DNA from 2 places in the Nonomuraea sp. NPDC002799 genome. Region 1 is predicted to be linked to the other one. Evidence: predicted binding sites of a transcription regulator. Region 1 holds the regulator's gene; the other holds the start of a gene.

Region 1 (14,822 bases):
CGAACAACCACCACGGCCCCACCACCCCGCCTGCTGCCGGCGAGCCCGCCAGGTGGAGTGTCAGGGCGCCCAGCGCCGCGGCCGCCCAGGCGCCGCCGAGCAGCCCCGGCAGCACCGACCTGGCCGCCAGGGCCCGCCGGCGGCCCACGCCCAGCAACCTCGCCAGCGCGGGATTGTCGTTGTCCCTTCGAGCCCCCGAGGTGCCCGTCGCCGCCACGGCCAGCGCGCCACCCAGCACGGCCGCCCCCAGAACCGGCGGTGCGGCACCCGCCTGCGCCAGCACGGCGGGCAGCGCGGCCGTGCCGGACATGACCGCCAGACGCCCGGGCCGGCGTGCCACGCGCCGCCAGTCGTGCCAGGCCAGGGCAAGAGGGGCCGGCAGGGACGGCCAGCGCCGCGAGCTCAGCTTCCGGGCCCGCCAGTGGTTGTCCTCGGCGATCCAGGTCAGCCCGCTGGGATCGAGCCCCGCGGCCGCGTTCGCCAGGTGGCCGGCACGAGTGGAACCGGCGATGACCGTACGGGCCGGGATCCGGCCGAGTGCCGCCCACGCCTGGCGTGCCAGCAGGGCGGAGGCCGCCACGGCCCCGGACGCGGCGGCGGCCACCATCGGCACGGAGGCGGACGCGGCGACGGTCAGCACGACGCGGGCCTGGCCGCTCACGAGCACCACTGCCAGCACCAGGAGCGCCGCCATCGCGGCCGTCGACCAGACCTGCCACGACTGGGACGCCTGGCCGAGGACCGCCAGCGCCATCACGCCCACGCTCGCCGACACGCCCACCGCCAGCGCGCCGAGCAGCCGCCACACGAGCTGGTCGGGCGCGCCGAGCGCCGCCACCAGCCCGAATCCCAGCACGACACCGGCCGGAATCGCCACCATGAACAACATCCGGCCCGTACGTCCGAGCAGGCTCCGCCGGTTCAGCGGCGACAGGATCAGCCAGGAGGCATCGGCGGCGGGCACCAGCACCGGTCCGGCGGCGCGGGCGGCCGCCAGCAAACCCGCCAGCCCCAGTGCGAGCAGCGCCGCTCCGGCGCCCATACGACCCGGATCCGCCGGCACCCCCAGGCCGGAAATCGTGGTGGACAAGGGCTGGCCGAGCACGGCGGTGAGCAACGCCAGGGTGAAACCGGCGACGTACCGATCGACCAGGCTGGGGCGGGCGCGGCGGCGGGAGGCGAGGTACGCCCGCACTGTCCGCACGCTGACCTCAGGCTCGATCATGCGGACACCCCCGAGGGGGCGACCTGGCGGGCGCGGGCGGCCAGAGACCGGTCGTGTGTGGCCATCACCACGGTGCCGCCCTCGCCCGCGTACTCGTGCAGCAGATCTCCCAGACGGCTCCGGAAGCCGGCGTCGAGACCGCGTTCCGGCTCGTCCAGGAGCAGCAGGGTGCTGGGCCGCAGCAGCGCAGAGGCCAGGGAGAGGCGCTGGCGCTGGCCGGTCGACAGGTTCAGCGGCGGCGCGTCGGCCCGCTCCACCAGGGCGAACACCTCCAGCGCCGCCTCCACCGTCATACGTGCCCGCGCGTACACGGCTCCCATCAGCTCCAGGTGCTCGCGGACGGTCAGCCCCGGGTACCAGGCCGGCTCATCGCCGAGCAGCGCCACGCGCCGCCAGAAGGCGGAGTCATCGGCGGGCGGCTCCCCGAACACCCGTATCTCACCGGAGGTGACGGGCTGGATCCCGGCCACGCAGCGCAGGAGGGTCGACTTGCCGGACCCGTTGGGGCCGACCACGGCCACGATCTCGCCCGCCGAGACGGACAGGTCCATCCCGCGGAGCACGGGATTGCCGCCGAGTTCGACGGTGAGGTTTTCGATGCTGACGATCGGGAGGCGCACCGTTCGAGCCTAGCCATCGAGATCCCGCTGCGGCCCGGGAGCCCCGGCGGGCAAGGGGATTCTGTCGGTGTCACCGTCTACCTTCAGTACCGAACACCTGTGCGACTGGAGGGTGACGTGATTGCTTCTGAGCGATTCGAGCGTGCCGCCGTGTTGGGGGTGGCTGTGGCTGAGGAGACTCGGCGGTTGTTGAGGCTGCACCTGGTGGCGTCGGAGGGGGAGGCGGCCGATGGCACGGTGCTCGTCGACGTGCCCTATCCGGACGCGGCCGTGGTGACGGCGTTGCTGGACGTGGCGGCCGAGTGTTTCGGGGAGCGCGGTGATTCGGTCGAGGAGACCAGGCAGGCGGCCCTGGAGACGTTGTTAAAGCTGGCCGACTTCGACAACGAATCCCAGCTCCGCCCGGGATAGGCCCCCCGGGGGACAATGGGGTCGCTGTCCGGAAGGTGTCTCGGTTACCGTCCCATCATGCGCATTGTCTCGGTGAACGTGGGCACTCCGGTCGAGGCGGGGTGGGCGGGGAAAGACGGGCGTACGGCGATCGACAAGCGGGCGGTGACGCACCGGGTGGCGGTGCTCGCCAACGGGCTCACCGGTGATGGGCGGGCCGACCAGGAGCACCACGGCTCGCTTGATCAAGCCGTCTACGCCTACGCCAGGGAGGACTACGACTGGTGGGAGCGCGAGCTCGGCCGGGACCTGCGTGACGGGCGGTTCGGGGAAAACCTCACCACGTCCGGTCTCGACGTCAACGGGGCCGTGATCGGGGAGTTGTGGCGGGTCGGCAGTGTTGTGCTGGAGGTGAGCGGCCCCCGGATACCGTGCGTGGTGTTCCGCAACTGGATGGACGAGCCGGGCTGGCTCAAGAGGTTCACGCAGGCGGGCCGGCCGGGGGCGTACCTGAAGGTGGTCGAGCTGGGGGAGCTGGGCGTGGGCGACGAGGTGGAGATCGTGTCGCGGCCCGAGTCCGGGGTGACGGTGCGGGAAGGGTTCCGGGCCTGGCACGGGGACAAGGACGCGCTGCGCGCCATCTTGGCAATACCCGGACACGACCCCCAATGGGATGAGATAGCCGAGCGAGTGCCGGCCGTTGAGCGGATCGGACCGCCGGAGGGGTGACCGGGCGGGCAGGCAGGAAGCGCCCGCCCGGCCAACCTCTCAGCGCAGTACGGAGTACAGCGCCGACGTGAGGGACGCGCGTGAGTCGTCCTGGTCGATCGACCACATCATCGACCCGCCCAGCCCCTTGAGCCGGATGTAGGCCGCCTTCTGCACCAGCACCGCCGGATCGTCGTACGACCAGAACTCGTTCCCGTCGTACAGCCACATGGCCCCGGTCCGCAGATCCCGGTAACGCTTGCCGGGCTTGGCCACCAGGTCCTTGTAGTCCTCGGTGCCAGGTCCCCACTTCCCGGCCGCGGGGCCGGTGGCGGGCTGGTAGAGGCCGTCGCCGCCGCCGGACACCCCGGTCCAGCCCTGCCCGTAGGCCGGCACGCCGACCACGAGCTTGCGGCCGGGGGCCCCGCGTGACAGGTAGTCGCGGACGGTCTGGTCGACGCTGTACTTCACCGGGTTGGGATCCCGCCGGTCGTTGAGCAGGTTGCCGTTGTGCCCGGTCTGCGGCTCCCAGGTGCCGTGCAGGTCGTACCCCTGAACGGTGGCGAAGTCGAGCTGCTTGAACACCTTGCGCACCTCGTACCCGGCGTCGATCTTCGCCGCCGCGGCCGGCAGGAAGGCCGAGAGCTGGGAGGTCCGCGAGAAGGCGGTGAGCTGCGCGCGCAGCTCCTCGGTGAACAGCGTGAAGTTCCGCTTGTCCTCGGGGCGGATGACGTTCCCCTCGGCGCCGGACGAGCCCGGCCACTCCCAGTCCAGGTCGATCCCGTCGAACACGCCGGCGCCCGCACCCGCCTCCAGGCCCGGCAGGTCGCCGCGCAGCCACAGGTCGACGCATGACCGCGCCAGCGCGCTGCGGGACTCGGGGGTGAGAACGGCGTCGGAGAAGTACTTGGAGCCGGTCCAGCCGCCCAGCGAGATCAGCACCTTGAGGCCGGGATGCTTGGCCTTGAGCTTGCGGAGCTGGTTGAGGTTGCCGTTGAGTGCCTGCCCCGGCGCGTCCGCCACCCCGTCCACGCTCTGCTCGGCCGGCACCGGCCGCTGCCAGTCCGCCCACGGGTCCGCCGAGTAGCAGGCGCCTTCGGCGCTCACGAACCCGAACGCGTAGTTCAGGTGGGTGAGCTTGGCCGCGGCGCCTGTGACGTCCACGTCCTTGACGTGGTAGTTCCGCCCGTAGACGCCCCATTGGATGAAGTACGCCACCCGCTTGAAGCCGGAGTGGGCCTCGGCGGGCACGGAGACCGCCGTGCATCCGAGTAACAGCGAGAGCGCGATCAGGATCTTCTTCTTCACGGGGCGTCTCCCGGGGGGTTCACTTATAGGAAACTTTCCTATAAGTGAACGCGATCGTAGAGCGGCTCCTCCTAACCGTCAACGATGCGGGCCACCTCTTCGGGGCTGGACAACACCGACCAGCCGTAAGCGGGGTCGGAGAACAGCGACAACACCAGGTCCGCCACCTCCTGCCGGGTCGCGCCGGCCTGCAGCAGGGCCATGACGTGCGGGGGCGGCGGCCGCAGGAAGGCGTTGGTCCAGTCGGTGACGGGCGCCGCCGCCTCCCACATCCGCTCGGCCGTGGTGCGGCCGAAGGCGACGTCGTACGGGCCGCCGGCCGCGATGGCGTCGGCCGCGATCCAGGCGCAGGCCGAGCCCAGGTTCGCCCCCTGGCCGGTCAGCGGGTCGTTGGTGATCCACGCGTCGCCGACGGCCAGGGCGATCCGCCCGCCGGACAGCTCGGCCACCGGCACGCGCACCGTCGGGGTCACCGCGCCCTGCAGCAGGTCGTCGGGCCCCAGCAGCTCGAACTCCGCCTGCTCCACCCGCTCGGCCAGCCGCGGCGCGTGCTCGGCGAGCAGCGGGAGCAGCGCGTCCGCGACCTCGGCCGCGGGCAGCCGGGAGAGCGGCTCCAGCGGCCCGCCGGGGATCCCCTCGACCAGGACGCTGGAGGCCAGGCCGTGCCTGGTCAGCGTGGGCATGCGGAAGATCTCCCCGCAACCGGGCGAGATGTTGTAGCTGAAGACGGCGCCGAGGTCGAGCCCGTAGTACAGGCCGGCCGTCAGGATGCGCTGCGGCCGGTCGTACGGCGAGCGTGCCGCGTCGCGCGGGAACAACTCCGCGACCGAACGCCGTCCCGCCGCCACCACCATCAGCTCGTGCCCCTGCGACCAGCGATCCACCTGCGCCGCGTCCGGCGCGGCCGCCACCACGGCGATCCGGCCGCCCCGCCGCTCGAAGTCGTCCATGAACGCGGGCAGCAGCAGCCGGAAGTCCACCGAGTGGAACGGCTCGGCGACGTTGGCGACGAACTCCAGCGGCGGATCCCCCTTGATCGACAACTTGGCGGCGGGCATCAGGCTCCCCGGCTCCCTGAAGTGCGCGCTGCCCAGCTCCCGCTCGCGTGCCTGCGTGTGGCCCATCCTGCCCACGGTGTTCGGGAGCCGCCCGGCGCGCAGCGCCCCGGCGTCGTGCTCGGTGTAGAGGGTGACGTCGACCCCCAGCTGCTGCAGGCGCAGGGCGAGCGTCAGCCCTGAGATCCCCGCGCCCGCGATGCCGATGCCTGGCATGCGAATCTCCCTTTTTGTCGGTTATGACGTCTCGGTGGACGCCCCGGGGCTTGCAGTTGGATTGGAGCACCCTTGCGAGCCGGGCAGACTGGAGGTGTGCCATCCACCCTGCCTGACGGCGATCCCGCGCCCGCCTCCGGCGAGCTGCCCGACAGCGCCCTGAGCGGTCTCGGCGAGCGTCCGTTCGGCTTCTACGTGCACGTGCCGTTCTGCGTGACGCGCTGCGGCTACTGCGACTTCAACACCTACACCGCCGCCGAGCTGGGCCCAGGAGCCTCGCACCGCGACTACGCGGACACGGTGGTCGAGGAGCTGCGCCTCGCGCGCCGGGTCCTGGGCACGGCCGATCTGCCGGTGGAGACGGTGTTCTTCGGCGGCGGCACGCCCACCCTGCTGCCTCCCGAGGACCTGGCCAGGATCCTGGCCGCGATCGACTCCGAGTTCGGGCTGCGGCCGGGCGCCGAGGTGACCACCGAGGCCAACCCCGAGTCGGTGGACCCCGCCTATCTGGACAAGCTCCGGCACGGCGGCTTCAACCGGATCAGCTTCGGCATGCAGAGCGCGCGCGAGCACGTGCTGCGGGTGCTCGACCGCCGGCACACGCCAGGCCGGGCGGCGCTGGCGGTGAAGGAGGCGCGCGCGGCGGGGTTCGAGCACGTGAACCTCGACCTGATCTACAGCACGCCGGGCGAAACCGACGACGACTGGCGGGCCTCGCTGACCGCGGCGATCGAGGCCGGTCCCGACCACGTGTCGGCGTACTCGCTGATCGTCGAGGAGGGCACCAGGCTCGCGGCCCGGATCCGGCGCGGCGAGCTGCCGATGCCCGACGACGACGTGGCGGCCGACCGCTACCTGATCGCCGACGAGATGCTGGCCGAGGCCGGTTTCCACTGGTACGAGGTGTCCAACTGGGCCACCTCCGAGGAGGCCCGCTGCCGCCACAACCTGCTTTATTGGACCGGCGGCGACTGGTGGGCCGCCGGGCCCGGCGCGCACAGCCACGTCGGCGGCACCCGCTGGTGGAACGTCAAGCATCCGGCCGCCTACGCCCAGCGGCTGGCGGCGGGCGCCTCGCCGGCGCACGCGCGCGAGGTGCTCGGCCAGGACGATCGTGACGCCGAGCGGCTGATGCTGGAGCTCCGGCTGGTGTCCGGCTATCCGCTCGCCGAGGTGGCGCCCGCCGGGCGTACGGCCGTGGCGAGCGCTCTGGCCCGCGGGCTGCTGGAGCCCGGGGCGTTCAGATCGGGCCTGATGGTGCTCACGCTCCAGGGCCGGCTGCTGGCCGACGCCCTCATCAGGGACCTGCTGGTCTAGGTGATCAGGCGGATGGCGAACGGGTAGCGGTAGTTCTCGCCCCTGTTGGTGGCGATGGCGGCCTGGATGTGGAAGATCAGGGACACGATCCAGACCACGGGCAGCAGGAGGGCGCCGATGAAGACGACGACCAGGATGCCCGACACGATGTAGCCGATGAACATCGTGATCTGGAAGTTGAGCGCCTCGGCGGCCTGGTCCCTGACATAGGGGGACTCGTCCTTCTTCATCAGGTAGATGATCAGCGGGCCGACCCAGGAGACCAGCAGGCCCAGGAGGTGCGAGAGCATCGCCATGGTGGTGTCGTCGGTGCCTCGGCGCGGGCCGTACCTGCCGGGGATGTACGGCACGCCCGGGTGCGCCGCGTAGCCGGGCTGCTGCTGGTGCTGCGGGCCGCCGTAGCCGGGCGGAGGGCCGTAAGTGGCCTGCTGTCCGTAGCCGGGCGGCGGTGGCGGCTGACCGTAGCTCGGCGGCTGCTGCCCATAGCCAGGCTGCTGCCCATAGCCGGGTTGCTGTCCGTAACCAGGCTGCTGTCCGTAACCGGGCTGGGAGCCGGGCTGCTGTCCATAGCCGGGCTGAGAACCGGGTTGCTGACCGTAGCTCGGCTGGGAGCCCGGTTGCCGGCCGTACCCGGGCTGCTCGCCGTAACCGGGCTGCTGGCCGGAGTCGGGTTGCTGAGGGCCGGATCCGGGCTGGTCCGGCGGGATGTCCGAACGGGACACGCGGCGGGTGTAGTCGTCGCCGGCCGGCGGCTGCGGGGGGTCCTGGCTCATGATGCCTCCGTTACGAAGTCGATCAGTTCCTCGACCCGGCCGAGCAACTCCGGCTCCAGGTCCGTGTACGTCGAGACGGCCCCGAGAATCCGCCGCCACGCCTGCGCGGGCTCCACCCGCCAGCCCAGGGCGGCGATCACGCCCTCCTTCCACGGCACCCCGCGCGGCACGTCCGGCCAGCCGGGGATGCGGAGCACGGAAGGCTTCACCGCCTGCCAGACGTCGATGTACGGATGCCCCACCACGAGCACGTCGGGCGAGGTGATCCGGGCGGCGATCCGGCTCTCCTTGGAGCCGGGGACGAGGTGGTCGACCAGCACGCCCAGCCGCCGTCCCGGCTCGGGGCCGAACTCCGCCACGATGGCGGGCAGATCGTCCACGCCCTCCAGGTATTCGACCACGACCCCTTCGACCCGCAGGTCGTGGCCCCAGATCTTCTCCACGAGGGCGGCGTCGTGCACACCCTCCACGTAGATCCGGCTCTCCTTGGCCACCCTGGCCCGCAGGCCCTCCACCGCGACGGAGCCCGACGCGCTGCGCCTCGGCGCCGCGGGGGCGGCGGCCGGGCGTACGAGCGTCACCGTCTTGCCGTCCAGCAGGAACGCGGCGGGCGCGAGCGGGAACAGGCGGCGCTTGCCGAACCGGTCTTCGAGCGTGACGGCCTCCTTGTCACAGGCCACCACGGCGCCGCAGAAGCCGCTGTCGGCGTCCTCCACGACCAGGTCCGGCTCTGCGGGCACCTTCGGGATCTTGCCCTTGCCCGGTCGCCGCCAATTCCCCGCCAGCACATCGCCCTCGTACACACGGGGACCGTAGCAAATCACCCGCCGACCGCAAGGCGCTTGCGGGCGCCGCTCCGGCGCATCAGGACGACGACGGTGCCCACGATGGCGATGAGCAGGCCGGCGCCGGGGATCAGGAACAGGAAGGCCACCCCGCCGACCAGCCCGCCCGCGGCGGCGGCCAGCTCACGGCCGACGCCGTAGCGGACGCTCGCCTGCTCCTGCGTGGTGCAGGTGAGCTGGTAGTCGCCCTTGGCGGGCGCGTTGATGACGAGGATCTGCTCCCATACGGTGCTGCCCATCGTCACCGTCTGGGAGCCCGTGGTCTTGGCGAGTTTGGCCTGGCCCGGCCCGCCGGAGATCTGGCACTGGTAGTGGACGACCGCGTCGCTGGCCAGGTAGATCGCCGGCTTGTTCGCGGGATCGATGGAGACCGTCACGCTTTCGCCCGACGCGAACGTCTTGGTGGGAGCCAGCGCGGACACGCTGCTCATCACGCCGTTGGCGAACAACGCGATGCCGACGCCCGCGCACACCACGGCCACCAGCCATACCAGGGCGATCCACCACAGCCGGGGCTTGATGGCTTTGGCGTCGATGCGTGGCGGGAACTGGGGCTGGCCATACTGTCCGTACTGGGGTGCCTGCCCGAACGGCGCCTGGCCGGGCGGCGGCGGTCCGTAGCCGCCCGGAGCCTGACCGTACTGCGACGGCGGCGCCCCATAGCCCTGCTGAGGGCCGTAAGGCGGCTGAGAGCCTCCCTGCGGGCCGTAACCAGGCTGCGAGCCAGGTTGGGGGCCATAAGGCGGCTGAGAGCCTCCCTGCGGGCCGTAACCAGGCTGCGAGCCAGGTTGGGGGCCATAAGGAGGCTGAGGGCCAGGCTGGGGGCCGTAGCCGGGCTGAGAGCCCGGTTGGGGCCCGTAGCCGGGTTGGGAGCCAGGCTGAGGGCCGTAGCCGGGAGGGGGGTCGGGCTGGGAGCCTGGGGGAGGAGATTGCGGAGGTGGCGGCTGCTGACCGTGGTACGGACCCTGCCCTGGCGGCGGGCCGTACGACGGGGGCTGGGAATCGTCGGTCATGTGCGCAAGTGTGAGGCCTGTCGCTTGTAAGTGGCTAGCAGCAGGATGACACCCGGTGTTATCGCACCTTGTGAGCGGGAGCCGTACACTTGGCACTCGGGAACACAGAGTGCTAGACATCGCGTTCCCCGGCAAGGGCAGAGGCAGGAGGTGAGCACGTGCTCGACGATCGGAAACTTGCGGTGCTCCGCGCCATTGTCGAAGACTACGTGTCCACCAACGAACCGGTGGGCTCCAAGGCGCTGGCGGAGCGCCACAACCTCAAGGTCTCCCCGGCGACGGTCCGCAACGACATGGCGGCGCTGGAGGAGGACGGCTACATCACCCAGCCGCACACCAGTGCGGGCCGGGTGCCGACCGACAAGGGCTATCGGCTGTTCGTCGACCGGCTCTCGCAGGTCAAGCCGCTGTCCTCGGCCGAGCGCCGGGCCATCGAGACGTTCCTCGCCGGCGCGGTCGACCTCGACGACGTGGTCACCCGCACGGTCCGGTTGCTCGCGCAGCTCACCAGGCAGGTGGCGGTCGTGCAGTATCCGACGCTGACCCGTTCGACGGTCAGGCACGTCGAGATCGTGCCGCTCACCGACCGGCGGGTCATGCTGGTGCTGATCACCAACACCGGCCGGGTCGAGCAGCGCGTGATCGAGCTGCCCGAGGTCGTGGAGGACACCCGCATCGCCCACCTGCGCGCGGTGCTCAACGCCTGCCTCGACGGCTGCGGCCTGAGCAACGTGCCCGAACTGGTCGCCGACCTGCCGGAGCGGTTGCCCGTGGAGGACCGCCCGGTGGTGGCCACGATCCTGTCGGTGCTGCTCGAAACGCTGGTGGAGCGGCACGACGAGAAGATCGTGTTCGCCGGCGCGGCCAACCTCGCGGGCGCCGACTTCACCGTCGGCCTGCGCGACGTGCTCGAAGCACTGGAGGAGCAGGTCGTGCTCATGCGGCTGCTCGGCGAGACTTCCACAGACACCCCGTCCGCGCTCACCGTGCGAATCGGCGCCGAAAACCCTTACCTGCGCGGCACATCCATCGTCGCGACCGGATACGGTTCTGGCGACAACCAACTGGCCCGGCTAGGCGTGCTGGGTCCCACGAGGATGGACTACCCCGTGACGATGGGCGCAGTACGCGCGGTGGCACGCTACGTCAGCCAGATCCTGGCTGCATCATAAGAGGTCGATAAGTGGCAAACAGCGACTACTACGCCACCCTCGGGGTGCGGCGTGACGCCAGTCAGGACGAGATCAAGAAGGCTTATCGCCGACTCGCCCGCGAGCTGCATCCCGATGTGAACCCTGATCCTGAGACCCAGGAGCGGTTCAAGGAGATCACGCAGGCCTACGAGGTGCTGTCCGACCCGAACAAGCGCCAGATGTACGACGTGGGCGCGGATCCCTTCGGCGGCGCCGGAGCGGCCGCCGGGGCCGGCGGGTTCGGCGCGGGTTTCCCGTTCAGCGACATCATGGACGCCTTCTTCGGCACCGCGGGCGCCACCAGGGGGCCTCGTTCGCGGGCCCGCAGGGGCCGCAACGCGACCATCCGGGTCGAGCTGGACCTGCGCGAGACGGCGTTCGGCACCACCCGTGAGCTGGTCGTCGACACGGCCGTGATCTGCGAGGTGTGCCATGGCGCCGGAGCCGCGGCCGGCACCCATCCCGACACCTGTGACATGTGCAGCGGGCGCGGTGAGATCTCCCAGGTCACCCGCTCGTTCCTGGGCCAGGTGATGACCTCGCGGCCGTGCCCGCAGTGCGGTGGGTTCGGCACGATCATCCGTCACCCCTGCCAGGAGTGCGCCGGCGACGGCCGCGTGCGGACCCGCCGGACGATCAAGGTCCGCATCCCCGCGGGCGTCGAGGACGGCACGCACATCCAGCTCGCCGGCGAGGGCGAGGTCGGCCCCGGCGGCGGGCCGCCGGGAGACCTGTTCCTGGAGATCGTCGAGCGCCCGCACGAGATCTACGAACGGCGTGGCGACGACCTCCACTGCACCGTCCAGATCCCGATGACGGCCGCCGCGCTCGGCACCGTGCTCGCGGTGGAGACGCTCGACGGCACCGAGGAGATCGACGTGCGCCCCGGCACGCAGTCGGGCCAGGTCATCACCATGTACGGGCGGGGCGTCCAGCGGCTCAACGAGTCCGGCAGAGGCGACCTGCTGATCCACGTCAACGTGGAGACCCCCAACCGGCTCGACCCGGCGCAGGAGGAGCTGCTCCGCGAGCTTTCGCGGCAGCGGGGAGAGGAGCGCCCGCCGGGTAAGTTCGCACCGGGGCAGCAAAGTTTTTTCTCCCGCCTGCGTGACGCCTTCAACGGTAGGTGACACGTGACCGTCCCGGTGTTCCTGGCCCAGGAGCTGGACGGTGCGGAGCTCACGCTCGACGGCCCCGAAGGGCACCACGCGGCCTCCGTGCGGCGCCTGCGGGCCGGCGAGCGGGTGGATCTGACCGACGGAGCGGGCGCCGTCGCCGAATGCGTCGTCCGTGAGGTGCGCAAGGACGCGCTCCGGCTCGACGTGATCGGCCGCTACCGGGTCGAGGCGCCCGCACCACGCCTGATCGTGGTCCAGGGGCTGCCCAAGGGCGATCGGGGCGAGCTGGCCGTGGAGATGATGACCGAGGTGGGCGTCGACGTGATCGTGCCCTGGGCGGCCGCGCGCAGCATCACCCAGTGGAAGGGCGACCGGGTCGCCAAGGCGCTGGGCCGCTGGCGCGGCACGGCACGCGAGGCGGGCAAGCAGGCCCGCCGGTTCCACCTGCCCGAGGTGACGGAGCTCGCCTCCACGGCGAAGGTCGAGGAGCTGCTGGGCGGCGTGGCGCTGGGGCTGGTGCTGCACGAGGAGGCGGCCGAGCCGCTGGCCGGGGTGGCGCTGCCCGCGGGTGGCGACATCGTGATGGTCGTGGGGCCGGAGGGGGGCGTCTCGGAGGAGGAGCTCGCCAGGTTCAGGGCGGCCAAGGCGGTGCCCGTGCTGCTGGGGCCGACCGTGCTGCGTACGTCCACGGCCGGGGTCGCGGCGGCGGCCGTGCTGCTCACGCGCACGGGACGCTGGTAACGACGCTGACAGGCAGGACGCCGCCAAGCGGGCGGATCGCCGTCAGGGCGTGGTCTGGGAGTCGATCAGCGGGCTGATCACGTCGGTGGGGGTGTCCGTCGCGTCGCCGGGCGGGCACTCCTCGGGAGGGCAGGCCGTCGGCTGCCCGGTCGTCTCCTCCACCGTGGGCGTCGGCGTGGGAGAGACCGCCGGGCAGTCCTCCGGCGGTTCGGCCTCCTCGGACGCGGTGGACGGGCACTCCTGCGGCGTGGAGCTGATGCTCTGCGAGGGCCGGCTGGTCGAGTCGGCCTTCCTCGTGGGCCGTGGCGACGCGGGCCGCGAGGTTTCGGGCGGCACGATGACGGCCGGCTGGTCGGGGCTGGGCTCCTCCGGCGGCGGCTGCTGGGAGCGGGTGGTGGAGGAGTTGGAGGGAACCTCGGAGGTCTCGTTGCCCGCGGGCGCGACAGGCCGCTGATCGATGATCTGGGAGCGCAGCTCCGGAACGGCCATCACGATCGTTCCGGCGACCAGCAGGGCGCTGACGGCGGCCGCCCCCGCACGCCACCAGAACAGGTTGCGGACCCCGCGCCGGTCGATGCGGGCGCGGATGATCTCCAGTCCTTCCGGCGAGGGCACGACCGCGTCCGCCTCCGCGCGGAGCGCACGGCGCAGGAGGTCACCGTGCTCGTCGGGGGGCTGGATCATGACATTTTCTCCAGAACGGATCGCAAGGCGGCCATGCCACGGGCGGTGTGGCTCTTGACCGCGCCCTTGCTGATGCCCATGGCGTGGGCGATCTCAGCTTCGGACAAGTCACCGTAGTAACGCAGGACAAGTGCTTCTCTCTGCCGGGTCGGCAGGGACCGTAACGCCTCGATGACCGCGGAGCGTTCCAGCTCGCCGATCGCGCCGTTCTCGGCGCTGGGGGCGTCCGGCAGGCCCTTGGGAGCATACTTCTCGACGACCGCGCGGTGACGCAGCACGGAACGGGACCGGTTGACGACAGACTGACGAAGGTAGGCGAGTGCTTTGTCGGGGTCACGCAGCCTGCGCCAGGCACCATGGATGGCGACGAACGCATCCTGCACGACTTCCTCAGCGGTTGCCATGTCACGCACGAGCAACACAGCGAGACGCACCAACGACCGAAAGTGCGCGCTGTACAGCGCGGTAACAGCCATGTCGGCATCCCACCCGACCGGCACCGCCCCCATCGACCTGTCGGCCAGAAGGGTTTCGGTGGTCACATCAGTGGGACGCGCGGCCTTCCCGATGGGTTTACGCTCTTCCGGTTCTTGCGGTTTCCCCGGTTCCTTAGGGTGCATTACCCAGTCGTGTCCTCGGCAGGTGGCGCTCGCCCGACCCTGAATCGTCTTTTTTGCTGAAGTGTCGCACACACACCCTAACTGTGTTGATCTTCCTGTGCACGACGCGGCGGATTACCGATTCGCAACGGACTCGCTCGCGGGCGGCCCCTCGATAGGGTGCCGGTGTGAGCGACTGTCTATTCTGCAAAATCGTCGCCAAGGAGATCCCCGCCGAGATCGTCCACGAAACCGGCAGGACTCTGGCGTTCCGCGACATCAACCCGCAGGCTCCCACGCACGTGCTGGTCATCCCGAAGGAGCATCACGCCGACGCGGCGGCGCTCGCCGAGGCCGACGACGGGCTCGCCGACGACGTGCTGAAGGCCGCCCACGCGGTCGCCGTGCAGGAGGGCGTGGCCGGCGGCGGCTATCGCGTGGTCTTCAACACCGGTCTCGGCGCCGGTCAGACCGTCTTCCACGTGCACGCCCACGTCCTGGGCGGGCGCGACCTGACGTGGCCCCCGGGTTAGCCGGCGGGCCGGCCGCCCGTCCGAAACGTACGCCGATGGCGAGGTCACCGCTCCGATGACCGGCCGCGGTGATATTGGCGCGAGCAATCCGCCTGGTCCCGGCTACGATGGTCGGAGAAGAACACCGAAAGAGACCGGGAGGCATCAGGCCACTGGCCTGCCCATGTCCGAACTACACGAATCCCGACGCACGGCACCTCCCTCGCGCACTCAAGCCAAGGTGCTGATTCCGGACGAATACCCGATGGTCAGCCTCCTGGGCTCCCGTGACGAGCTGCTACGCGTCATCGAGGGCGCCTTCAGGGCCGACATCCACGTGCGGGGCAACGAGATCACCGTCACCGGCAGCCCGGACGAGAGCGGCACGGTGGTGCGGCTCTTCGAAGAGCTCGTCGAGGTGCTGCGCAGCGGTGGCGAGCTCACCCCCGACGCGGTCGAGCGCAGCATCGCCATGTTGCGCATGACCTCCGACCGCCCCGCCGAG
Region 2 (14,822 bases), on a different contig from region 1:
CGTTTCTCTGAGCCACGACGCGGGCGTGGCCGTGGCCTACGTGATCGCCGAGGGATAGTTTCTGATCATGCGCACCGCCTACACCGCCGACCAGATCCGGGCCGCCGAGCACGTGCTGATGGCACGACTGCCCGAGGGCACGCTCATGGCCCGGGCCGCCACCGGGCTCGCCGCCGTCTGCGCCGACCTGCTCGGCAGGGTGTACGGCAAACGCGTCGTGCTCCTCGTCGGCAGCGGCGACAACGGCGGCGACGCGCTCTACGCCGGTGAGCGCCTGGCCAGGCGAGGCGCCTGGGTGGGCGCCGTGCTCGCCGGGTCCAAGACGCACGAGGCGGCCCTGCGGGCGCTGCGGCAGGCCGGCGGCCGGGTCGTCGAGCCCGGCGAGCTGGAGCGGGCCGATCTGATCATCGACGGGCTCGTCGGCATCGGGGTGGCCGGGGCGTTGCGGGAGCCGTACGCGCGGCTGGCCGAGCGGGCGAACGCCGCGCGCGGCACGATCGTCGCGGTGGACGTGCCGAGCGGCGTGGACGCGAGCAGCGGCCGGGTGCACGGGGCGGCGATCCACGCCAAGGTGACCGTGACCATGGGGGCCTACAAGACGGGGCTGCTCGTCGATCCGGGCGCCGCCTGCTCGGGACGCGTCGAGCTGGTGGACATCGGGCTCGGCGCCTTCCTGCCCGATCCCGACACCGCCGCGCTGACCGACGGCGACGTGGACGTCCTGCTGCCGAGGCCCGGCCAGGAGTCGGACAAATACCGCAGAGGAGTGCTGGGGGTCGCGGCGGGCAGCGACCAGTTCACCGGCGCCGCCGTGCTCGCCGTGGGCGGGGCGCTGCGGGCGGGCGTGGGCATGGTCCGCTACGCCGGCCCCGCCGAGCCGGTCGCGCAGGTGCGCGGCCACTGGCCGGAGGCGGTCGTCACCGAGCTGGCGCGGCCCTCGATCGACGACGTGGGGCGGGTTCAGGCGTGGGTGCTCGGGCCCGGCCTCGGGACCGGTGACTGGGCGCACGAGCTGGCGGCCAGGGTGCTCGCGTCCAACGTGCCCGTGCTGGTCGACGCCGACGCGCTGACGCTGGTGGCCGGGGATCGGGGGCTGCTGCGGCGTACCGCGCCGGTGCTGATCACGCCGCACGCCGGGGAGCTGGCCCGGCTGATCGAGGCCGGCCGCGACCAGATCGAGGCCGCCCGGCTGGAGCACGTCCGCGTGGCGGCGGCCGAGCTGGGGGTGACCGTGCTGCTCAAGGGCTCGACCACCGTGATCGCGGAGGACTCCAGGCCGGTCCGGGTGAACGTCACCGGCACGCCCTGGCTCGCGACCGGCGGCACGGGAGACGTGCTGGCGGGGGTGGCGGGGGCGCTGCTCGCCCAGGGGCTGAGCTGCTACGACGCCGCCTCCTGCGCGGCCTACCTGCACGGGGTCGCCGGGCGGATCGCCGCCGGTGGAGCGCCGCTGACGGCCGCCGACGTCGCCGCGGCCGTCCCCAGGGCCATCCGCGCCGTCACCGGCGACTCGTAGGCGTGTAGGGGTCCTGGCAGCGAAAATCGCGCTCGACCACGTGCGTGAGCTGCCACACTAGAAGGATGTACTACTCGATGCCCTCGCCCGCGCAGGCGCGGGTGGACCTGGCGGCGATCCGGCGCAACGTGGCCCTGCTCAAGGAGCGGGCCGGCGGCGCCGAGCTGATGGGCGCCGTCAAGGCCGACGCCTACGGGCACGGGCTGGTGCCGGCGTCGGAGGCGATCCTGGAGGGTGGCGCGAGCCGGCTGGGCACCGCGTTCGTACGCGAGGCGCTCGCGCTGCGCGCGGGCGGCGTGACCGCGCCGATCCTGTCGTGGCTCATCACCCCCGGCGAGCCGCTGGACGAGGCGCTGCGCCAGGACATCGAGCTGTCGGCCGCCGACGAGCGGCTGCTCGGCGAGATCGCGGACGCCGCGCGCCGCACCGGCCGCACCGCGAAGCTGCACCTGGAGGCCGACACCGGCATGAGCAGGGGCGGGGCTCCGGCGGCCGCCTGGCCCGGCCTGCTGGACCGGGCGCTGGAGCTGCGGGCCGAGGGGGTCATCGACATCGTCGGCCTCTGGTCCCACTTCGCCTGTGCCGACATTCCCGGACATCCCTCGATCGAGTTGCAGATACAGGCGTTCGAGGCGGCGCTGAAGACGGCCGAGCAGGCCGGCGCGGCCGGTTCTCACGTCATCAGGCACCTGTCCAACTCCGCCGCCCTCATGACGCTGCCCGCCGCCCGCTACGACCTGGTCAGGCCGGGCCTCGCGACGTACGGCCTGAGCCCGATCCCCGAGCTGGGCGACTTCGGCCTCCGGCCGGCGATGACCTTGGTGGCGCAGGCCGGCCTGGTCAAGCGGGTCCCCGAGGGCTCGGGCGTGTCCTACGCCCACCTCTACACCACCGAGCGCGAGACGACGCTCGGCCTGGTCCCGCTCGGCTACGCGGACGGCATCCTGCGGCACGCGACCGGGCGCGCCGAGGTGCTGGCCGGCGGGCGCCGCAGGCGCGTCGCGGGCCGGGTCTGCATGGACCAGTTCATGATCGACATGGGGGACGACCCGCTGTCGGCAGGAGACGAGATCGTGCTGTTCGGGCCCGGCGACGGGGGCGAGCCGACCGCTCAGGAGTGGGCGGATACTCTCGGCACGATCACGCATGAGATCGTGACCAGGATCGGTTCGCGGGTACCGCGTGTCTACGAGCACAGGAGCTCCCAGTGACGCAAGGCACCGCGCGACGGCCATGAGCGTAGAAGGATCGGGGACATGACGACGACGACAAGACGGCGCAGGGTCGGGATCGCCGGCGCGCTCGTCGGTGCGGCATCCGCCGGAGTCGCGGCGGCGGCGCTGGCCAAGCGTTACGCGGTCGGCCGCATCAGGCTGCGCCCCGACACGGAGTCCAGTGAGCCGTACGGCGAGCTGCGGGGCAGGGAGCGCACGCTCGTCACCTCCGACGGGATGGCGCTGCACGTCGAGATCGACGGGCCCGATGACGCGCCGCTGACCGTGGTCTTCTGCCATGGCTACTGCCTCAACCTGGAGTCCTGGCACTACCAGCGCAAGGACCTGCGCGAAAACTACCGCGTCGTGCTGTGGGACCAGCGCTCCCACGGGCGCTCGCAGCGCGGCGGCGCCGCCGACAGCACGATCGACCGGCTGGGCGAGGACCTGGCCGAGGTGATCGAGCAGTTCGTGCCCGGCCCGTGCGTGCTGGTCGGCCACTCCATGGGCGGCATGACCATCATGGCACTGGCCGACCGCCACCCCGAGCTGTTCGGCGACCGGATCCGCGCGGTGGCGCTCATCGCGACCTCGGCGGGCAAGCTGGCCGAGCTGACGCTGGGCCTGCCCGCGCTGCTGTCCAAGGTCGTGCACAAGGTCGCCCCCTCGACGGTCTCGATGCTGGGCAAGCGCGGCTCGCTGATCGACAAGACCCGCCACGCGGGCAGCGACATCGCCTTCCTGATCACCCGCTACATGGGCTTCGGCGACTCCAAGAACGTCAGCCCGACCCTGGTCGACTTCGCCGAGTCGATGATCAGGGGCACGCCCACCGAGGTGGTCGCCGACTTCTACCCCGCGCTGATGAACCACGACAAGCTCTCCGCCCTGCACGTGCTCGACCCGGTCCCCACGGCGATCCTCGTGGGCGACCACGACTGGCTGACCCCGCCCGAGCACAGCAAGGCCATCGCGGCCGCGCTGCCCAAGGCGCAACTCACCGAGGTGCCCGACACCTCCCACCTGATCCAGCTGGAGCGGCCGGGCATCGTCAACGACGTGCTGCGCGACCTGGCCAAGCGGGTGGAGCTCTGACGTGAGGCTCGCGACCGCCGAGGCCATGCGCGCGTACGGCGCCCGCCTGGCCGGCCACCTGCGCCCTGGCGACCTGCTCGTGTTGTCGGGCCCGCTCGGCGCCGGAAAGACCACGCTCGTGCAGGGCATCGCCGAAGGGCTCAAAGTACGCGGACCCATCACCTCGCCCACGTTCGTGATCGCCAGGGTGCACCCGTCACTGCGCCAGGGCCCGCCGCTCGTGCACGTCGACGCCTACCGGCTGGGCGGCGACCTGGAGGTGGACGACCTCGACCTGGACGCCTCCCTGGAGGAGTCCGTCACCGTCGTCGAGTGGGGAGAGGGCCTGGTGGAGGGCCTGGCCGACGACCGGCTCGACATCCACATCGATCGCGAGGCGGGCGACGAGGCGCGGATCATCACGCTGCGCGGGGTGGGCCCCAGGTGGGCCGACACGCCGTCTGATCCGCCAGAAGATTAAAACCACCGTCAAACAGTGTTAATGCTGGCACCCTTGACTTACCAGGCCATAGATATGAATCATGATCGCTGGTCAGGGATTCGCCCAGAAATTCTGGGTATCAGGAGGGGCGACATCCACAATTTTGGTGGATGCTGGGGTGCAAGACGGCAAAGTGGGGTGCGGCCGGTGCTCAGGGTCAGGCGAGTCGCTTACGCGGGAGTCATCGTCATGGTCGGTCTGACCGGCTGCACGGCCTCAGCGGAAACAGATCCCACACCGACACCCTCGGCCAGCGGCACAGCCGCTCCGTCGGCCACGCCGAGCACGCCCCTCACCGGCAGTCCCCGGCCGACGGCCACCAGGCAGACCATCTCGGTCCAGCTCAACCCCGACCGCATCACCGCGGGCGAGACCTCCAGCGTGTGGATCCTGGCCAACTGCCCGGTCCCGACCGGCGGCCCCGCGCACACCGGCACCGCGACCTCCAGGGCGTTCGTCAACGGCGTCACGCTCAACCCCGTGCCCGCGGCGTCGATCACGCCCGCCGTGACCGCCAGCCCCGCCAACGGCTCGCCCTGGGTGCGCGGCGAGGCGCGCGTGTCTGGAGCGGTCCGGCGCGGCAACTACCGGGTCGACGTCAAGTGCGACGGCACCAACGACATGGGCCGCGCCACGCTCAGGGTCGTCGCGGCCGACGCCCTGCCCAGCAGCGTGCCGAGCAAGGCGCCCAAGGCGGGCGGCGGCGGCATGTACGCCAAGGACGCCGGCGAGGAGTCCTCCATCCCGTTCGGTCCCGCCGCCGTCCTCATCGGGCTGGCGCTGGTCGCGGGCGCCGGCATCGCGGTCAAGCGGCGCAACCGGGCGTAGGCGGGCTGAGGCGATGGCCCGAGCAGGACGGGTGGTGCTCGCGGGCGCCCTCACGGGACTGGCGCTGGTGGCGTTCGGCAAGGGCATGACGGGCACCACGCCCGTCGCGGCCGTCGTGCCCGAGAGCATCGACATCCCCTCGATCGACGTCGAGGCCTCGCTGATGAAGCTCGGCCTGGACAAGAACGGCGAGGTCGAGCTGCCGCCCTACGAGAAGCCGAAGATCGCCGGCTGGTACACCGGCAGCGCCGTACCCGGGGAGAAGGGGGCTTCGGTGATCATCGGCCACGTCGACACCAAGTCGGCTCCGGCCGTGTTCTACAAGCTGAGGCAGTTACGCAAGGGTGAGACCGTCAAGGTCGAGCGCAGCGACGGCAAGGTCGTGAGCTACAAGGTCGACGCGATCGAGCAGGTGCACAAGGACTCCTTCCCGGCCAAGCGGGTGTACGTCGAGGACGGGCTCAAGCTGGTCACCTGCGGCGGCAAGTTCGACTACGCCAAGGGCGAATACCTCGACAACATCATCGTCTACGCCTCGAAGGTCTGAGTTCGGGCACACCTTCGTGGGCTGAGACCGGCTGCGCCTTCGCGGCCTGAGACCGGCTGCGTCTTCGTGGGCTGAGACCGGCTGCGTCTTCGTGGGCTGAAAACGGCTGCGCCCGCCGCGGCCTGAAAACGGTTTGCGCCCTCCGGGAGCATGGAGGCATGAGCGCAGAGACCCATCCGCCCGCGTCCGGCACGCGGGTGCCGTGGCAGAAGGTCCACCCGTCGGTGCGCGCGGCGGTCGAGGAGTTCCTCGGCGGCCGGGTGGTGGCGGCCGACACCCAGCCGGGCGGGTTCTCGCCGGCGGCCGCGGTGCGGTTGCGGACCGAGGGCGGCAGATGCGCGTTCGTCAAGGCCGTCGGCCCCGAGCCGAACCCCGACACCCCCGGCATCTACCGCGCCGAGCTCAAGATCGCCGCGATGCTCCCCGCGTCACTTCCCGCGCCGCGCCTGCTGACCGGCTTCGAGGTCGCGGGCTGGGTGGCGCTGGTCTTCGAGGACATCGACGGCGCCCATCCCGCGCTGCCGTGGCGGCGCGGCGAGCTCGACCGGGTGCTCGCCGCCGTCGGCGAGATGTCGGCCCTGCTGACCCCCGCCCCCATCGACGCGCCGCCGATCGAGGCGGTCTTCGGCCCGCGCCTGCGCGGCTGGCGGCGGCTCCTGGAGGAGGACACCGCGGGCCTCGACCCCTGGGCGCTGCGCCACCTCGGCGCGCTGGCCGAGCTGGAGTCCGGCTGGGCCGTGGCGGCGGCGGGCGACAGCCTGGTCCACGCCGACCTGCGGGCCGACAACATCCTGCTCACCGACGAGCACGTCTACGTCGTCGACTGGCCGTGGGCCTGTGTGGGCGCGCCCTGGTTCGATCTGGTGTCTCTGCTGCCCTCGGTCGGCATGCAGGGCGGGCCGCAGCCGCATGAGCTGCTCACAAACCCCGATCCGGCCGTGACCGCCGTGGTCGCCGCGCTGACCGGCTATTTCGTCCGGCAGGGCCGCCTGCCGGGGCCGCCGGGGATTCCCAAGCTCAGGGCGTTCCAGCAGGCGCAGGGCGTGGTCGCGCTCGGCTGGCTGAAGTGGCGTACCGGCTGGGTGTGAGCCGTCCGGCGGGTAGGCTAAACAGTCGTGCTGGTCCTGGCCTTTGATACCGCGACACCTGCTGTCACCGCCGCGCTCCATGACGGGGAGCGTGTGCTCGCCGAGTCGACGACGATCGACGCCCGGCGCCATGGCGAGCTGCTCGTTCCCACCATCGAGGTGGTGCTGCGCGAGGCGGGCACGTCTCTGCGCGACGTCACGGCGATCGTGGCGGGCAGCGGCCCCGGGCCCTACACCGGGCTCAGGGTCGGGCTGATGACCGCGCAGGGGCTCGCCACGACGCTCGGCGTGCCCGCCTACGGCGTGTGCACCCTCGACGCGGTCGCCTACGGCAGCGGGTTCGGCGAGCCGTTCCTGGTGGCCACTGACGCGCGGCGCAAAGAGGTGTTCTGGGCGCGTTACGCGGACATGCGCACCAGGCTGGCCGGGCCTTTCGTGGACCGGCCCGCCGACGTTCCGGTGGAGGGGCTGCCGGTCGTGGGCGCCGGTGCCGCGCTTTATGCCGAAATTTTGGGACAAGGGGGCGGGGTGGCGCCGTACCCGTATGCGGGCGCCCTGGCCGCCCTCGCGGCCGAGCGGCTGGCCGAGGGCACGCCGCTCGACCCGCCGCGCCCGATCTACCTGCGCCGGCCCGACGCGGTGGTGCCGGGCGCGCCCAAGAGGGTGACGGCGTGAGGCTCAGGCCGATGACCGAGGCCGACCTTCCGGCGGTCATGGCGATCGAGCGGGCCACGTTCCCGCTCGACGCGTGGAGCGAGGGCATGATGCGCGGCGAGCTGGCCGACATGCCGCGCTCGCGCCACTACGTCGTGGCCCTGGTCGGCGACGAGATCGTGGCCTACGCCGGGCTCGCCGTCGCAGCCGATCAGGCCGACGTGCAGACCATCGCGGTGCTGGACAAGCACCAGGGCACCGGCCTCGGCGGCGCGATGCTGACCGAGCTGCTCGCCGAGGCGCGCCGCAGGGGAGCGCGCGAGATCTTCCTGGAGGTCCGGGACGACAACCCGCGGGCGCAGGGGGTCTACCGGCATTTCGGGTTCGAGGACATCGGCACCCGCCGCCGCTACTACGACGACGGCACCGACGCGATCATGATGAGAAGGAAGCTGGATGGCTGACGCACCTCTGGTCCTGGGCATCGAGACGTCCTGCGACGAGACCGGCATCGGCATCGTCAGAGGTCACACGCTGCTGGCCAACACGATCGCCTCCAGCATGGAGGAGCACGCCCGCTACGGCGGCGTGGTGCCCGAGGTCGCCTCGCGCGCCCACCTGGAGGCCATGACGCCGACCGTGGAGGCCGCGCTGGCCGAGGCCGGGCTGAGATTCGCCGACATCGACGCCATCGCCGTCACGGCGGGCCCTGGGCTGGCCGGGGCGCTCCTGGTCGGCGTGGCCGCGGCCAAGTCCTACGCGCTCGGCCTCGGCGTGCCCCTCTACGGCGTCAACCACCTGGCCGCCCATGTCGCCGTCGACCAGCTTGAGCACGGGCCGCTGCCCAAGCCGTGCATCGCCATGCTGGTGTCGGGCGGGCACTCCTCGCTGCTGCTCGTGCCCGACGTGGCCGCCGACGTCATCTCGCTCGGCTCGACCGTCGACGACGCGGCGGGGGAGGCGTTCGACAAGGTGGCGCGGGTGCTGGGGTTGCCGTTCCCCGGCGGGCCGTACATCGACCGGGCCGCGCGCGACGGGTCCGCCACGGCGATCACGTTCCCGCGCGGCAAGGTCGACGACGGCACGCTCGACTTCTCCTTCTCCGGCCTCAAGACCGCCGTGGCGCGCTGGGTCGAGGCCCGCGAGGCCACCGGGCAGTCCGTGCACGTGCCCGACGTGGCCGCCTCCTTCCAGGAGGCCGTGGTCGACGTGCTGACCCGCAAGGCGTTGCAGGCGTGCAAGAAGTACGACGTGCACGACCTGCTCGTCGGCGGTGGGGTGGCGGCCAACTCGCGGCTGCGGGCGCTGGCGCAGGAGCGGTGCGAGGCGGCGGGTGTGCGCCTTCGGGTGCCCAGGCCCGGGCTGTGCACCGACAACGGCGCCATGGTCGCCGCACTGGGCTCGGACCTGGTGGCGGCCGGCATCACACCGTCCACGCTGGAGATCCCGGCCGACTCCTCGTTGCCGATCACGACCGTCTACGTGTGAGCCCGTCGCGCGGGCCACGCTCGCGCGGGCCACGCTCGTGCAGACCGGCTCGCGCGGCCCGCGCTCGTGCAGACCGGCTCGCGCGGGCCGCGCTTGTCCGGGCCGGGCTTGTTAAGTCGCGCTTGTCCGGGGCGGTGTGTCCGGGGTGGTGGGTCCGGGTGGCTTCGGGGGCTCAGTCCTTGGTCCTCGTCGGGCGGAGCAGGGCCTCGGCCAGGACCAGCATGCTCTCCTCCAGGGCGCCGAGGCGCTTGGTCAGGTCGTCGGTCGCGGGCGCGACGATGCCGCTGACCGTCTCGGCGAGCTCGTCGCGGTCCGGGCGCGACCGCACCAGGTCGGTGAGCGTGTCGGCGGCGGCGGCCAGGCGCTCGGCGTGCTCGCCGGTCTGCGACCTGATCAGGTCGCCGACCCGCTCGGGGATGGCCAGGGCGGCGGGTAGCTGCACCACACGCTGGTTGACGGCCTCGATGCGGTCGTCCACGGACTCCAGGTGCTCGCCGGCCTGCTCGGCGCGGGTGGCCAGGCCGTTCATGTGGGCGTCGAGGCCGTTGAAGCGGGTGTCGAGACCGCTGAAGTGGCCGTCGATCGTGTCGAGGCGGCCGCTCAGGTGCTCCTCGGCCTCGCCCAGCCGCTCGTCGATGGCGTCGATCTGGTTGTCGAGCTTGTTGAAGCGGCCCTCGCTGCGGGTGGCGCTGTCGCCCAGGTGCTGGTCGGTGGTGGCCATGCGCTCGTCGAGTGAGGTGAAGCGGGTGTCGATACGCATGTCCAGCGCGTCGAAGCGGTCGTCGTGGCGGCCCAGGTGACCGTCCATCGTGCCCAGCCGCTTGTCGACCCCGCCGAGCCGGCTGTCCACGGAAATGAGGCACTTGTCGACGCCGGTCATCCGCCCGTCGAGCCCGTCGAGCCTGGTGTCGATGTCGGCCAGGCACTCGTCGGCTGACTCCAGGCGGCTGTCGAACCCGGTCAGCCTGGTGTCGAGGCCCATGAGGCGGCCCTCGGCGCGTTCGAGGCGGGCGTCGACGCCGTCGAGCCGGGCGGCCAGGCGCTGCTCGCTCTCGCCGAGCTCGACGGCGAGGTGCCGGTCGGCCTCGTCGAGCCGGGCGGTCAGGCGCTGCTCGATGCCGGACAGGCGGCCGGTGAGCTGCTCGTCGGCCTCCCTGAGACGTGTGGTGGCGCGCTCGTCCGCCTCGGTGAGCTGGGTGGTGAGGCGCTCGTCCGTTTCGTCCAGGCGGGCTGTCAGGCGTTGGTCGGTCTCGTCGAGGCGGGCCGTCAGGTGCCGGTCCGTCTGGTCGAGGCGGGCCGTCAGGTGCCGGCCGGTCTCGTCCAGGCGGGTCGCGAGGTGCTGGTCGGTTTCGTCGAGGCGGGTGGTGAGGCGCTGGTCGGTCTCCTCGATCCGCGTGGTGAGACGCTGCTCGGCGGCGTCGACCTTGACGGCCATCTGCTCGGCCGTGCCCGCCAGGCGGTCGTTGACGCTCTCGGACAGATCGCCCACCACGATCTCGACGCGGTCGGTGCGGGTGGCCAGATCGGCCATCGACTTGTCGAGCCTGGTGAACCGGCTGGCGGCGGCCTCCATGCTGGAGTGGAGGGTGGCCAGGGTGGCGGCGAAATCGGACATGCCCTTGGTGATGCCATCGGTGGAGTCGAGCACGGACTGCAGCCGGTTGAGCGCCTCCTCCACGCTCTCGCCCATGGTCCCCAGATCGGCCCAGAGGCTCGGCAGCTCGGCGACGGGGGCGATCTGGGCGTCGACGTGGCCCACCCGCTCTCCGACGGCGTCCACGTGGTCGCGGACCGCCTCCACGTGCTGGGCGAGGCCCTCCGCCCACATCGGCGGCTTGGCGGTGATCTCGTCGAGCCGTCCGCTGACCGATTCGAGCGTGCCGCTGAGCCCGCCCAGCTCGCGCTCGCGGACCTCGCGAAGCAGCCACTCCATGCCTTCGAGCCGCTGGCGGATCTCGTCGAGCACGGCGCCCTGGGTGCGCTGCTCGTACACGTGATCCTGAGCGGCACGCGCGAGCAGGTCGCGCATCCTCGCGGGAACGTCGGTCGGAGCGCCTGCCTGGAGAAGGACGGTGTGGCTGGAATGGTTCACCGAAAGGCTCCTTCGCTCGCCGACGGTCAGCCGCGCAGCGGTGGGGATAGGTCCGGTCTGCAGTTGAAAGAGCGAAAACGCGGTTAACCGCACTAGGGGGAGAACGCCCGCCCGCCAACCTTAGCCTCTCGGCAAGGTCCGTCAGTGCTGAAGTGAAAGATCGCGGTTATCGGATAAATGAGCGATTTGGGCGTTCAGGCAGGTCGGAAGGGGTTGCAGATGAGGACCGAGGGTTTATCCAGAATTCGGGTCAGCATGATGACCGCAGATTTATCCCCGTTGAGCCGCAGGTCGGCGCGGAGGCGTTCGATGTCGATGGCGGAGCCGCGCTTTTTGATGGTGACATTACCGATTTGTCGCTCTCGGAGTGTGGTACGCAGCTTTTTCAGGGAGAACGGCAGAATGTCGGTCACTTCGTACCGGGAGGCCCAGGGAGTGTCCACCGGATCGTCGGCCGTGATGTAGGCGATCATCGGATCGAGCAGGCGGCCATTGATCATTTCGGCCACCTCGCCCACCAGGTGTGCCCGGATGGCGGCGCCGTCCGGCTCGTAGACGTAGCGGCCGGCGGGGCCCACCGGGGGCCGGACGTCCCGGGCGGCCATGGTGTGCCCGGCGGGGAGCAGGGTGGCGCGCCGGCCGTCCCCCTGGCCGGCCCAGATCGTGGCCTCCTTGACCTCGCCCTTGTAGGAGATCCATTCAGCTTCCGCGCCGCCGGGGATGAACTCGTACGGGATGCCCGGGGCCACCTTGAGGCAGGCTCTGCGGGCTCGGGAGATCAGGTCGAGCACCACGGGCCAGGGCGGCGAGTAGGCCATGGGGTCGAACGTCCGGCCCCGGCTCGTCCGGCGGGCAGGATCGGCGAACAGGACGTCGTACGCCTCCGGGCGCACGGTGGCGGCGTCGGCCACGGTCACCGTCACCCGGTCGCCCACCCCGAGCGCGTCGGCGTTCGCCCTGGCCACGGCGGCGGTCAGGGGGTCGGTGTCCACGGCCGTCACGGTGCAGCCGGCGCGCGCCAGGGCCAGGAAGTCGCCGCCGATGCCGCAGCAGGCGTCCACGACGCTCGGGCCCGGCGCGGTCGCGGCGATCCGGCGGGCGCGGTGCTCGGCGACCTCCGCGCGGGTGGACTGCTCCAGCCCGTGAGGGGTGAAGTACATCGCGCCGGCGTCCGCGCCGAACTTGGCTCTGGCGCGTTCGCGCAGCCCGGCCTGGGTGAGGGCGGCGGAGGTGAGGGTCGCGTCGTAGGTCTTGCGCAGTTTCGTGGCGGCGGCGACCGGATCGGCGCCGATGAGCTCCCCGGCCTCGGCGAGGGCTCGCCGGCCGCGCGGGGTGAGCAACTCGTTGAAGGCGTCGACGTCCACGTCGGACGACGTTAGCGCGGTCGCGCGGGTGCGGACGCCGCCACGTCGGTGGTGCCGGGAACGGACCGGCGCAGACGATTCCGCTCCGGGAACGGACCGGCGCAGACGATTCAGCTCATGGCGTAGCGGAACATTTGGAGCGGGTCGTGCCCGGCGGTGGCGGTGGGTATGTCGCCTTCGGCGGCGCGGTGCCGACGTGAACGTTCGTGCACGTGGGAGACTTGGGAAAGGCCGTTGTGACGGTCGTGGAGCTGCTGGGCGCGGGGGTCGCACGGGCCCTGACTCTCGGCGTCGCCGGTGCCTGGAGTCGCCTGACCGGACTCGTGCTCGCGCGGGCGCCGGCGCTGATCTGGCGGACGGCTCTGATGCCTGATCGCTGTCAGCGGACGCGTTCGTGTTGACTGTCAAGCCCCTCTTGCATATGTTTCCTGTTGGCACTCTCCCCTTGAGAGTGCCAACGTGCGACGAGGCAGGTCTGACACCCGCGACGGCAGGCCCCGCTGGTCGCCTCTTCTAGATCATTCAAATCTGAAGGGGAGGTCCGATCGTGACGACCGCCACCAAGGTTCCCGTTAAGCCGCTCGGCGACCGCATTGTGGTTCAGCCGCTTGAGGCTGAGCAGACCACCGCTTCCGGCCTGGTCATCCCGGACACTGCCAAGGAGAAGCCGCAAGAGGGCAAGGTCCTCGCGGTGGGTCCCGGCAACTGGGATGAGGACGGCGACAAGCGCATTCCGCTTGACGTCGCCGAGGGCGACATCGTCCTCTACAGCAAGTACGGCGGCACAGAGGTCAAGTACGGCGGCGAGGAGTACCTCGTGCTCTCCGCCCGCGACGTTCTCGCGATCATCGAGAAGTAAGCCGGTTGTGTCGGGCCCCGGGCGCTCTTGTGGGCGGCCGGGGCTTTCGATGCTAGGAGAGGACTTTCAGCATGGCGAAGATCCTGGAGTTCAACGAGGACGCCCGCCGCGCTCTTGAGCGTGGTGTGAACGCCCTCGCGGACGCCGTGAAGGTTACCCTCGGCCCCCGTGGCCGCAACGTCGTCATCGACAAGAAGTTCGGTGCCCCGACGATCACGAACGACGGTGTGACCATCGCTCGTGAGATCGAGCTGGAAGAGCGCTACGAGAATCTCGGCGCCCAGCTCGCCAAGGAAGTTGCCACCAAGACCAACGACATCGCGGGTGACGGCACCACCACCGCGACCGTCCTGGCCCAGGCCATGGTCCGCGAGGGCCTGCGCAACGTGGCCGCCGGCGCCTCGCCGCTGTCGCTCAAGCGCGGCATCGACAAGGCCGCCAAGGTGATCAGCGACAAGCTGCTCGCCAGCGCGCGCGAGGTCGGCGACAAGAACGAGATCGCCAATGTCGCGACGATCTCCGCGCAGGACGCCAAGATCGGCGAGCTGATCGCCGAGGCGTTCGACAAGGTGGGCAAGGACGGTGTCCTCACCGTCGAAGAGTCCAACGCCATGGGCATGGAGCTCGAGTTCACCGAGGGCATGCAGTTCGACAAGGGTTACCTGTCGGCCTACATGGTGACGGACCCCGAGCGCATGGAGGCCGTCCTCGAGGACACCTACGTCCTCATCACCCAGGGCAAGGTCGCCTCCATCGCGGACTTCCTGCCGCTGCTGGAGAAGATCGCCCAGACGAAGAAGCCGCTGCTCGTGATCGCCGAGGACGTCGAGGGCGAAGCCCTGGCCGTGCTGGTGACCAACAAGATCCGCGGCACCTTCACCTCCGTGGCCGTCAAGGCCCCGGGCTTCGGCGACCGCCGCAAGGCCATGCTGCAGGACATCGCCACCCTCACCGGCGGCCAGGTCGTCAGCGAGGAGGTCGGCCTCAAGCTGGAGCACGTCGGTCTCGAAGTGCTCGGCACGGCCCGCCGCGTCGTCGTCACCAAGGACGCCACGACCATCGTCGACGGCGCCGGTGACGCGAAGGCGATCGAGGACCGGGTCAAGGAGATCAAGATTGCCATCGAGCAGTCCGACTCCGACTGGGACCGCGAGAAGCTGCAGGAGCGCCTGGCCAAGCTCGCCGGAGGTGTGTGCGTGCTGCGTGTCGGCGCCGCCACCGAGGTGGAGCTGAAGGAGAAGAAGCACCGCCTCGAGGACGCGATCTCCGCGACGCGCGCCGCGATCGAGGAGGGCATCGTCTCCGGCGGTGGCTCCGCGCTCATCCACGTGGGCAAGGAGCTCGACGACCTCGGCCTCACGGGCGACGAGGCCACCGGTGTCGGCGTCGTGCGCCGCGCCCTGGCCGAGCCGGCCCGCTGGATCGCCGAGAACGCCGGTCTTGAGGGCTACGTCGTGACGCACAAGGTGGCCGAGCTCTCGGCCGGTCAGGGCTTCAACGCCGCGACCGGCGAGTACGGCGACCTGATCGCGCAGGGCGTCATCGACCCGGTGAAGGTCACGCGGTCGGCTGTGCAGAACGCGGCTTCGATCGCGG

Evidence for each region. The regulator HrcA, encoded in region 1, represses chaperone genes, less so after heat shock. The targets are predictions, from matches to a motif close to TTGGCACTCTCNNNNNGAGAGTGCCAA.
Region 2: a site for HrcA is predicted at 12,799-12,825, ahead of groES (co-chaperone GroES). Genes of this name have one in related genera too.

The regions. Positions count from the first base shown of each region.
Region 1 is NZ_JBSFVA010000016.1:64,611-79,432, reverse strand. It holds gene ACWD0F_RS27280 (DUF6297 family protein) at 1-1,225, opposite strand, end outside; gene ccmA (heme ABC exporter ATP-binding protein CcmA) at 1,222-1,845, opposite strand; gene ACWD0F_RS27270 (hypothetical protein) at 2,032-2,256, shown strand; gene ACWD0F_RS27265 (MOSC domain-containing protein) at 2,314-2,964, shown strand; gene ACWD0F_RS27260 (glycoside hydrolase family 18 protein) at 3,004-4,251, opposite strand; gene ACWD0F_RS27255 (styrene monooxygenase/indole monooxygenase family protein) at 4,323-5,522, opposite strand; gene hemW (radical SAM family heme chaperone HemW) at 5,619-6,839, shown strand; gene ACWD0F_RS27245 (DUF4870 domain-containing protein) at 6,836-7,612, opposite strand; gene ACWD0F_RS27240 (DUF3097 domain-containing protein) at 7,609-8,415, opposite strand; gene ACWD0F_RS27235 (hypothetical protein) at 8,433-8,939, opposite strand; gene hrcA (heat-inducible transcriptional repressor HrcA) at 9,629-10,642, shown strand; gene dnaJ (molecular chaperone DnaJ) at 10,654-11,793, shown strand; gene ACWD0F_RS27220 (16S rRNA (uracil(1498)-N(3))-methyltransferase) at 11,797-12,522, shown strand; gene ACWD0F_RS27215 (hypothetical protein) at 12,565-13,206, opposite strand; gene ACWD0F_RS27210 (SigE family RNA polymerase sigma factor) at 13,203-13,715, opposite strand; gene ACWD0F_RS27205 (histidine triad nucleotide-binding protein) at 13,994-14,338, shown strand; gene ACWD0F_RS27200 (PhoH family protein) at 14,502-14,822, shown strand, end outside.
Region 2 is NZ_JBSFVA010000001.1:793,972-808,793, reverse strand. It holds gene ACWD0F_RS03610 (holo-ACP synthase) at 1-58, shown strand, start outside; gene ACWD0F_RS03605 (NAD(P)H-hydrate dehydratase) at 68-1,516, shown strand; gene alr (alanine racemase) at 1,582-2,727, shown strand; gene ACWD0F_RS03595 (alpha/beta fold hydrolase) at 2,773-3,825, shown strand; gene tsaE (tRNA (adenosine(37)-N6)-threonylcarbamoyltransferase complex ATPase subunit type 1 TsaE) at 3,827-4,285, shown strand; gene ACWD0F_RS03585 (hypothetical protein) at 4,496-5,134, shown strand; gene ACWD0F_RS03580 (class F sortase) at 5,148-5,681, shown strand; gene ACWD0F_RS03575 (aminoglycoside phosphotransferase family protein) at 5,840-6,769, shown strand; gene tsaB (tRNA (adenosine(37)-N6)-threonylcarbamoyltransferase complex dimerization subunit type 1 TsaB) at 6,797-7,444, shown strand; gene rimI (ribosomal protein S18-alanine N-acetyltransferase) at 7,456-7,887, shown strand; gene tsaD (tRNA (adenosine(37)-N6)-threonylcarbamoyltransferase complex transferase subunit TsaD) at 7,880-8,911, shown strand; gene ACWD0F_RS03555 (hypothetical protein) at 9,084-11,003, opposite strand; gene ACWD0F_RS03550 (class I SAM-dependent methyltransferase) at 11,198-12,367, opposite strand; gene groES (co-chaperone GroES) at 12,915-13,226, shown strand; gene groL (chaperonin GroEL) at 13,298-14,822, shown strand, end outside.